One region of the Virgibacillus tibetensis genome, then DNA from elsewhere that is predicted to be linked to it. Evidence: riboswitches for the same ligand, from Rfam matches in the RefSeq annotation. Region 1 holds a riboswitch; each other region holds the start of a gene.
The links. A riboswitch is a leader RNA that binds a small molecule or an ion and turns the genes downstream of it on or off. The one in region 1 is predicted to bind S-adenosylmethionine.

Region 1 (3,283 bases):
CCTGCAGGACAAAACAAATCATCAATGGTACAAGCATCTGCTGGACATAGTTCAAAGCCTTCAGATGTATCTACACGAACTGCATAGACAAACTTACCACCAACAAATTCACAGCGCGTAATGTACGACTCCGGAGATTCGATATACTCTTGAATCAATGTTATACCGTCAACCGGCTCTTCAAAATTCTCCCCCTCTACATAGCTTCGTAATGCAGTGACAGATTGGAAGAGTTGGACACCAAGACCTTTTCCAGCCCGGTTATGCTTCGTAATAAATTTAATGCCTTCAAAAGTCTCTGCAGCTTTCAATAGTTCCTCTTTTCCGACTGCAGCTATCGTCTTCGGTGTTTTGATTCCAAATTTCTCAAGTTCCAAATACTGTAATACCTTACTTACTTCCAACTGAAGTGCCCTGCTGCCATTAACCACCTTTCGACCATTTTGTTCCAGCCATGAAAGTACCGCACTCGTTAATTCAGGCGCAAATCGATGTCCCCTAGTATGTGATGAAGCACTCATCCGATTATAAAAAATACCTTCCGGTGGCTCGGACGTCAAGTCAACCTTTCCACTATCCAATAACCAATCCTCATAAGGAAGCTCTAACTCTTCCAATCTTTTAAATAAATGCTCTGTCCATTCATTATTTTCATGTATCACATATATTTTACTCACTGCACTACCTCCTGGTCCGTTTTTTTTGCTCGCAATTCCTCTACCTTGGGCATAACCTGCTTTGAAAAGTTTTCCAATTCCTCTAATTGTGGCGAACATTGTAATAACAATAAGTCGACTCCTGCGTCTTCAAATTCGAGTATCTGCTTAGCAATGTGTTCAGGTGTCCCTACTAAGTTGGGTCGTATTCCTCGATTTGATACGGAGTAATCCTGCAGCTGAATTTGTTGTTCAAGCTGGGATTTGGTTGTAAAATCTTTGAATCCGGCATATGCTCCTGATTCTTTAACAGTAGTAATCCGTTTTAATTCTTCAAGTGCCTCTTCTTCCGTTTCCCGACAAATCACATAGGCTGCCATACCAAAGGATTTTAATGGTTCACGGTCTGAATATTTCCTTCGTTCTTTCATATCCAAAATTTTTGCTCTTGCTTCTTCTACTGTATGCCCGTGCATGACATAAGCATCACATAAAGATGATATAACCTGCTTGCCTTTTTCACTTTCTCCACCAGCATACAATAATGGGTTCGGTCGTTGAACTGGCTTTGGTGCTAGCTTTGTATTTTCAATTTGATAAAATTTACCATTATATGAAAATGTCTCTTCTGTCCATAAACCTTTTAAAACTTCAAGAAATTCGATGGTACGTTCATAACGCTCATCATGCTCTGTGAAATCAGCACCGTACTGTTTAGCTTCCTCAGCCCACCATCCGGAAACAACATTTAATGTGAATCGACCATTACTGATATGATCTATATTAGCTGCCATCTTTGCTGTCACCGCGGGATTATGAAAAACCGGACGAACTGCTGTCATTATCTCAATTTTCTCTGTTACTGCTGCCAAAGCTGCTGCAGTCGACCAAGCCTCTATGGAATCTTCATCTGTTCCCTTTATATCATTTAAATACAATTCAGCAATTAACGTTGTATCATACCCCCATTTTTCAGCGGATTGTATAACTTTTTTTGCATAATCAAATGTGGGTGGCATACCTTCATCCTCAACATTCCTCAACCATCCGCCAAAAATAGGTAACCAAAATCCGTATTTCATGTACCCACTCCTGTTCTTCTTTGCTATTTTAAACAAAAAAACTCTTTTCAGGTTAAGAAAAGAGTTTAAGATCACGAAGGATTCTTCCCCTCTTATCTTTCAAGCTAGCGCTTGTTGGAATTGGCACAGTGTTCTAATAGATTATTAAAACCTGTTGCCGAGGCTTCGCAGGGCCATATCCCTCCACCTCTCTAGATAAGAAACAAAATAAAAATTTATTTAATTGGTATAACTAACCATAGGGCAAAAAGTTAGAACTGTCAATATATTAAGCGCAATATAATCGTATTGCCTAAGCTTAAGAATAAAAGCATCGCAATCCATGCAATGCTTTATCTGTCATTAACAATGATCTCAATTATTTTGTCTTCTATTAATTTGCCATCATCTTCATCTAATAAGTTATTTACCATTATAGAAAAAACAAGCTTATTACCGTTATTTGTTTCTAAAAAACCAGATAAAGTACTAACCCCATTAATAGTTCCCGTTTTCGCTTGAACCGAATGATCATGCATGCGATTTCTCAATGTTCCCCCAATCATTCGGTCTTCCTTTCCAGCAACTGGCATTGAATTCAGGAATTCAGGAAACCATTCTTTATTTTGAATGGTAAATAAGAGATTCGATAGTTCATTTGGAGGGATTGAGCTTACATGCGATATGCCAGATCCGTCTCTAATTAAGATTGTATCTATATTCACGCCAAGTTTTTGGAGTTCTTCTTCCAATACTTCAATTCCCTTCTCCCAACTTCCTTCTCCTCGAACTCTCTTACCCATCTCTTTTACTAAAATTTCACCAATTCCATTATTGCTTAATTTCATAAAAGGTATGAGCAGCTCCGATAAAGGCATTGATTCATGCGTTATAAGTACCGTTGTTTGCTTTGGTGATTGCCCTGTCTTTACCGTTCCTTTCCATGAAATTTCATATTTCTTAAGTGCTTGCTGAAATAGATCCAATGCATAATTCGTTGGTTCCCATACAGCCATCCATTCTCTTTGGTTAGCTGAATCAACTGGAATGACGCCTTGTATGGTTATTGTATTTCCTCCATGCTCCCTCTCAACTTTTAAATCCTCTTCATCGTTTTTAGCTCCCGTGATTGCTGTATTTTCAATTATTATGTAAGCTGTTTCAGGTGATACTGTTACGAATGGCCTTTCTCCTTCTTTTGTGGGAATTATTTCTACAATTACTGTTCCCGTATCATAATCCTCATTCGGTGACACTGTAAGTGCTGACACCTGTGACCCATAATAAAAATGTTCATCACTCCAAATCATATCAGGCGAGAGACGTACATCGTCGAACCATGTATCGTCAGCAATAATATCTCCTTCAATTGTCTCGATCCCCTGAGCCTTTAGCTCCTGGGCAAAATAGTCATAATCAGCTGGCAGTAATGTCGGGTCTCCTTTTCCAGCTAAATAAAGGTTTCCCTCAAGCTTATCATCTCTTTGTTTACCATCTGTTTGCACCATTGTTGGAAACGTAAAGTTTTCCCCTAATACTGAAAGCGCTGCCGTGGCTGTCAGTATT
Region 2 (3,283 bases), on a different contig from region 1:
AAGATTCCATGTTGGTATTTCTGCTGAACCAACTCCTACTTTAATTACCTCATCCCCTGAATTTTCTGTAGAGCCGCAAGCTGCCAGTAAAAGTAATGATACACCAATTAAAAATACAAACGTCTTTCCAATTAAACTCTTTTTCATTCTATTTTCCTTCTCTCTCATAAATTATGTTTTTTTATTTTTTGTTGAATCGACCTGGATCAAAGATATCGATTGGTAATACAGGCTGTTGACCTGTTGCTAATTGTGCTGCAATTTTCCCCATAACTGGTGCAAACTTGAAACCATGTCCCGCCATTGGTCCAAGAAGTGTTACATTATCATAATTTGGTGCAGGACCGACAACAAAATTTTCATCCGGTGTATTCGTATAAAAGCATGTCTTCGCTTTAATAGGTTCCTCTTTAAGGTTCGGCAAATATTTTTTTACGAGTCGATTCACTGGTTCCAAATCCGTATCATGAATTTCTCTGTCGACATTCTCCGGATGATCAACCGATTCACCACCGTGATGGATGGCAACTTTTACAGTCTTCCCATCAAGGCTTGGGAAACCATAAAAGCCTAGACCGTCCTTAACTCGGGAAAATATCGGAAAGTTTTCCGCTTTAAACAATTCAGGATTTTTCGCATCATACCAAACCAAAACCTGGCGTTCAAGTTCTACAGGCAAGTGAACATCTGGCAAAAGATCTGTCGTCCATCCGCCTGCTGCCACAACAACCTTTTTCACTCTAAAATGCGTATCACCACACCAAATGGATACACCGTCAGGATCTGGCTTGATTGCTGTCACACGGCTGTCAGAATATACAGTCCCACCAAGCTCTTCGCCTCGTTTTACAGCTGTTTCAATTGCTAGTTCTGGTCGAATGAACCCGGCTAATTGTTCATGGATCACTTTATGATGATCCTGAAAATTAATCGTTGGAAAATGCTTTCTTGCTTCTTCTCCCTTCCACGCTTTATGCGGAAGCTTGTACGTATGGACACTTTCCTCTACCGTTTCTATAAATAGATCCCCCTCAGGACCAAACATTGTTCCACCATTTTCAGTATAGATTTCTACGTTTGTTTCAGCTTCAAGCTCTCTCCATAGGCCACGTGCTTCCTGCAGCAATGGAACATAATCTACACCTTCTCCGTAGGCCGTCCGGAAAATCCGTGTTTCCCCATGGCCTGCACCATGTTCATGACCTGGTCTATATTGTTCAAACCCGATTACGCTTTCTTCCATTCTAGCAAGCTGCCAAAATGCAAAACTCCCCATCGAGCCTAATCCAATCACCGCTACATCTGCATCTAGTTTTTGTTGTATTTTCTCAGTCATGTTCCTGTCTCCTTTTCTGATGTTTTTCTCTTGAAATGCAAATGCAAGAACGAAAAAAACTCTTCATTATTAAAGAAGAGTTTAAACTGAGTTATCACTCTTCTCATCTGCCTAGCATCGCTAGCTGGAATTGGCACAGTACAAGCATTTGTCTGTTGCCGAGGCGTCTTCGGGCCAGTCCCTCAACCTCTCTAGATAAGAAAAAAATTAATTATGTAATTTGACAATATTCTACATAGTTCTACACGAATTGTCAAGTTTTCTATCATGGAAGCGATTCTCATGCTTCCAGTATGCGAACAGTGCCTGCCACTGTTCGTACAATTCTACACCATGGTGAATTATACCTTGTTAAACTAACGCACCATAGTTAAAGACCGTAATTTACTAAAAATAAAGATAATTCACTAAAAATAAAGAAAATTGTAGTATAATAATACTGGAACACTACATCCAGAAAGCCTTGTTCAGAAATTAAAATTATTGAAGGAGTCGATGCACGTTGACAAAGGTAAACGAACAAACTTCCGATAAAGAACAAACCGTTTTTCATCACGTCGAAAACCGGTTTCAAACAGAAGATCGAGAGATTCATATTGTTGCCCGTCTGGAAGAACCGCTCGTGGTAGTTTTAGGGAATGTATTGTGCGATGAAGAGTGCGACGAACTCATTCGATTATCAAAAGATAACATGCATCGTTCAAAAATCGGAGATTCCCGGGAAGTAAATGAAATTCGAACAAGCAGCAGCATGTTTTTTGAAGAAAATGAACATGACATTCTGTCTACCATTGAAAAAAGAGTATCCAATATTATGAACATCCCCGCCGAACACGCAGAAGGGCTCCAAATTCTAAAATATACGCCTGGACAAGAGTATAAAGCTCATTTTGATTATTTCTCAGCTACAAGCAAAGCTTCCAAAAATAATCGGATCAGCACGCTGATCATGTACTTAAATGAGGTCGAACAAGGCGGAGAAACCTTTTTCCCCGAGCTGAATTTCTCCGTTTCGCCGAAAAAGGGGATGGCGGTTTACTTTGAATACTTCTATACCAACCACGACCTAAATGAACGAACCTTACACGGTGGATCGCCCGTAATCGCAGGAGAAAAATGGGTAGCTACACAATGGATGAGAAGACAAAGAGTTAGATAATCAATACAATCATAGGGACGGTTCTTCTCATGCTTCCAGTATGCGAACAATGCCTGGCAATGTTTGTATAATTATTCGTCATAAAGAAAGCATGAATCTAGTTGATGGTCTTATCCTTAACCGAACATGCTAAAGACGCTCTCCAGTGTCGTTAACGCCCCCAGTGTTTGCATAGGATAGTCAAGAAGATGGAGGAAATGGGGTCAATTGTTTTCCAAAATGAAATTCTTGAATTATCCACGTCAATAAATGCAGGGTATACCCTTCTTGCAGCAGAATCTGCCTACTATCATCATGACATGCTACAGAGCAATCTGGAAGGATTTGGAACCGATGTCCGTGTTATACTTGAAGTCGGTGTAATAACTAACGCCAACCACTATTTACAGGAGCAGCAAGAACGCCGTTTGTTAGTAAAAGCATTTGAAGATGTTGACGTATTAGTGGGCCCTACCCTTCTAATCACAGCACCACGTATTCAGCCGATTCATTAAATATGTTACTCTCATCACATTAATATAAGGAACGGTTATAGTATGTATTTTTTAATCGTATCATCTTTAACTAAAGAGAGTGCGTTAGTTCGATAGCAACTTATTTCAAAGACGCTTTGAATACAAAACTTACTTTTTCATAACCCATTCTATTTTCATAAAAACGGTGTGCATTCGTACGCTGTAATCCCGAAGACAAAGCAACACTTTCATAATTGTTTTCTTTTGCCCATTCATGAACATATGAAAGTAGCTTTTCACCATACCCTTTTGAACGCTTATTCGTTGCGGTCA
Region 3 (3,283 bases), on a different contig from region 1:
TCTTAACCAATCTGCTAATCCAATTAATTCCTTCATCATTTTTAGGTTAATTGTACTAACTTTGTTTTCCCGATTTAACCATACCCATAAGACGTCATTCTTTTTCTCTAAATGAATGGTTTCAAAGTTCATTTTTTTTCACCTAACCTCATTACTAAATTTGTCTTACTGCCGAATCCCAATATGGTGCTCGAATTACTTTTTTATCCACTTTCCCATATGGTGTCAAAGGTAAAGATTCAACTAAATGTATTACTTTTGGTTTTTTATACTTTGAAAGTGTCTGATTGCAATATTCCTGTATATCTTCAACAGTTACACTTTCATTTTTTGGAATAATAAAAGCTGTTACCGCTTCTCCCCAATCACTATCCGGTATTCCAATAACTGCAACTTGTCGGACACCGTGATGCTCTTGAATAACATTTTCTACTTCGGAAGAATAAACATTCATTCCTCCGCTAATAATCATGTCTTTTTTTCTGTCTAATAGATAAAGGTATCCTTTTTCATCCATAACACCCATATCGCCAGTGTATACCCACCCATCTTTTAATGTCTCAGCCGTTTCGATAGGCATATTATGATACCTAATCATATTTGTAAGAGATTTGACTGCAATTTCACCTTTTACGCCACGAGATACCTCACAACCGTTCCCATCTACAATTTTAATCCGGCTAAAAAATGTTGATTTCCCGCAGCTTGACAACAGATGTGAATATTCTTCATCCGTTCGATGATCTTCTTTTTTAAGCCATGTCACGACATTTTGTGTTTCCTGCTGACCATATGCTTGAATAAAAACCTGACCGAATATATCTAATGCTTGCCGTAGACGCCCAACTGTTATAGGCGCAGTTCCATATTGAATGGTACGTATTGAACTGACATCAACATTCTTTCCTTCCATGAAATCAAGCACTCGATAAATCATTGTCGGAACTAAGCTAAGAAAAGTAATTTTGTTTTTTTCAATATGCTCCAGCAACAATTTCGTATCAAACTTACTTTCAATAAAAACTTCAGCTCCTCTTACTAATCCAGCCATTAAATAGAGTCCTGCAGCGTGTGGTAATGGAGTCATTAAAAGGATTTTCTCATCTTCCCGTATATTTACTTCATCCATCATTGAAATATAAGTTAAAAAGGTTGTTTTGTGACTGTCCACAACGCCCTTCGGCAACCCAGAAGTTCCTCCACTATATATAATTTTTGAGTTGTTTTCGGGAGTAATAGAGATATCTATATCATGATCTGGTTGACTACTTTGAAAATCGTCCCATGTAATAAAATTAGTAGAAGTAGTTTTTTCCGAATTAGTAATACCTACAATTGTTGTTAGTTCTGGTAGATCTGATTTGATATGTTCAATATTTGAAAAGAACTGTTCTCCTACTAGTAACACTTTAGCCCCGGAATCCTTCAAAATATGGTAAATATCTTTCTCACTCAACATGTCATTCATAGGGACAAGTGTTCCTCCGGAAAAATAGATTCCCAACTCGCTGGCCACATATTCAAGACTGTTAGAAAGCAGTAGAGCTACTCGTGTATTTCGTTCTACCCCATGTTCTATCAAAGCATGTGCCACCTGATTTGCTGCACGATGTAATTCACGATAGGTCATTTTTTGTGACCCAAAATGTAATGCTGTTTTTTCGCCGTGATTACGAAATGAATTCGTAAATAATTCGTTTAAAGTTAAAAGAGATTGACTCATACTGATACCTCCGACTAATACGTTATGTAACTTTCAAAAACTTACTTAACACGCCATAATTTCCCTTGTTTATTCAGCTGTCATTCCATGATATAACGCCTCCTATTGTTAAAACTCTCCTGAATAAACAATTAAACACATAGGAATACTTCAATATAAACAAAAATAAAACCTCTCCTAAGTAAGAAGAGGTTTGAAGTACATTATATACTTTCTCTTCTTATCTTCAAAGCTTTCGCTTTCTGGATTTGGCACAGTACTAAATAGTCTGTTGCCGAGGTGTCATAGGGCCAGTCCCTTAACCTCTCTTGATAAGAAATAAATATGATATTGACAATTACATTACCTTATATAATTTTAATTGTCAATATTATTTTCTGGTGTTTTCTAAAAAATAATAAAAATTTGATAGTTATTAAGAAAAGAATTTAAGAAGCAATTCTGTTTAACCCGGTTGATGGAACATGGAACACGTCAGCTTTTTTTGTGGTTTTATAACCATTCCATTTCCGGCAATTACTTCCCCAAAATCTCTCTTGTTCTTTCTAGTATTTCTTCGTCTTTAAGGCGGAATTTGAATTCTACTCGGCGGGAGTCCTCGGCACTGTACTCTCCGTTTTCATCGCTTCGGAAATCGGAAAAGGACTTGCTGTTTACTGTTAATTTTTCTTCTAAATGGCTTTGAATATTTTTATACGGAAATTCCTCACTCAGAATATAAGAGGCAACACTGTATGACCTTTCTTGAGAAAGCTGCAAGTTGTATAAATAGCTGCCGTCCCGATCAGTATGTCCTTCAATAATTATCTCGGCAATATATTCTTCGTATCCGCTTTGCAGCAGGATGTCCAAGTATTTAGGTATAAACTCATCCAAAAATTGAAAAGACTCCGTCTTCAGTTCAGCATTATCATATGTGAATAATATCTCCGTGCTGAATATGATTGCACCTGTCTTATCATCCACCTCAACCCCCAAGGAAGAGCCACTGAACTCCTCTTTTAACTCGCTTACAAGCTCAGCTCTTACTCCCATAATTTGATCGATTGTTCGTTTCATCTCTTCTATTTGCAGTGATTTAATGATCATCATAATAATGAATATTAACATGAAGCATAGTAGGATGACTGTCAGCAAGTCGGTAAAAGAAGGCCAGAAATGTCCTTCCTCTTGATCATTTTTAAAAAGTCGCTGGTATTTAGTATTCATTTTGATTCAACCTTGGTCCAGTATTCCATTTACCCGCCAGCTGACCAAGTGAATTCAGCTGCTGATTTAACGTTTGAATTTCCCGATTGAGCTCCTGTAACATTTGTTGCGTATACCTGGCATTGCTTTGCTGGGTTTCCTCGGTTACTCGGCGTATTTCTCTGAATTCCTTAGCTATTCCCTCATTTGTTATTTCAACGGAATTTGCAATCTTTCCAGCCACTATATCCAGCTTCCCTCCGAGCGTTCCTTCGAGGTTAGCTACGTAATTTGCAAGCGTATCTTTCAAGATACCTACGCTGGCTTTCATCTGGTTTTCCCGTTGAGTAAACGACTGAGTCATTTGCGATA

Region 2: linked by a shared signal. The riboswitch ahead of solA (N-methyl-L-tryptophan oxidase) and the one ahead of QGM71_RS16945 (LLM class flavin-dependent oxidoreductase) in region 1 are both predicted to bind S-adenosylmethionine.
Region 3: linked by a shared signal. The riboswitch ahead of QGM71_RS14960 (class I adenylate-forming enzyme family protein) and the one ahead of QGM71_RS16945 (LLM class flavin-dependent oxidoreductase) in region 1 are both predicted to bind S-adenosylmethionine.

What each region holds. Positions count from the first base shown of each region.
Region 1 is NZ_JARZFX010000011.1:69,919-73,201, forward strand. Features, by position in the region: gene QGM71_RS16940 (ATP-grasp domain-containing protein) at 1-677, opposite strand, end outside; gene QGM71_RS16945 (LLM class flavin-dependent oxidoreductase) at 674-1,738, opposite strand; SAM riboswitch class I at 1,828-1,940, opposite strand; gene dacB (D-alanyl-D-alanine carboxypeptidase/D-alanyl-D-alanine endopeptidase) at 2,071-3,283, opposite strand, start outside.
Region 2 is NZ_JARZFX010000012.1:24,018-27,300, reverse strand. Features, by position in the region: gene QGM71_RS17235 (MetQ/NlpA family ABC transporter substrate-binding protein) at 1-147, opposite strand, end outside; gene solA (N-methyl-L-tryptophan oxidase) at 182-1,336, opposite strand; SAM riboswitch class I at 1,437-1,538, opposite strand; gene QGM71_RS17225 (2OG-Fe(II) oxygenase) at 1,839-2,495, shown strand; gene QGM71_RS17220 (hypothetical protein) at 2,693-2,989, shown strand; gene QGM71_RS17215 (GNAT family N-acetyltransferase) at 3,090-3,283, opposite strand, start outside.
Region 3 is NZ_JARZFX010000008.1:83,051-86,333, reverse strand. Features, by position in the region: gene QGM71_RS14965 (enoyl-CoA hydratase/isomerase family protein) at 1-132, opposite strand, end outside; gene QGM71_RS14960 (class I adenylate-forming enzyme family protein) at 155-1,723, opposite strand; SAM riboswitch class I at 1,941-2,041, opposite strand; gene QGM71_RS14955 (OmpA family protein) at 2,240-2,932, opposite strand; gene QGM71_RS14950 (MotA/TolQ/ExbB proton channel family protein) at 2,922-3,283, opposite strand, start outside.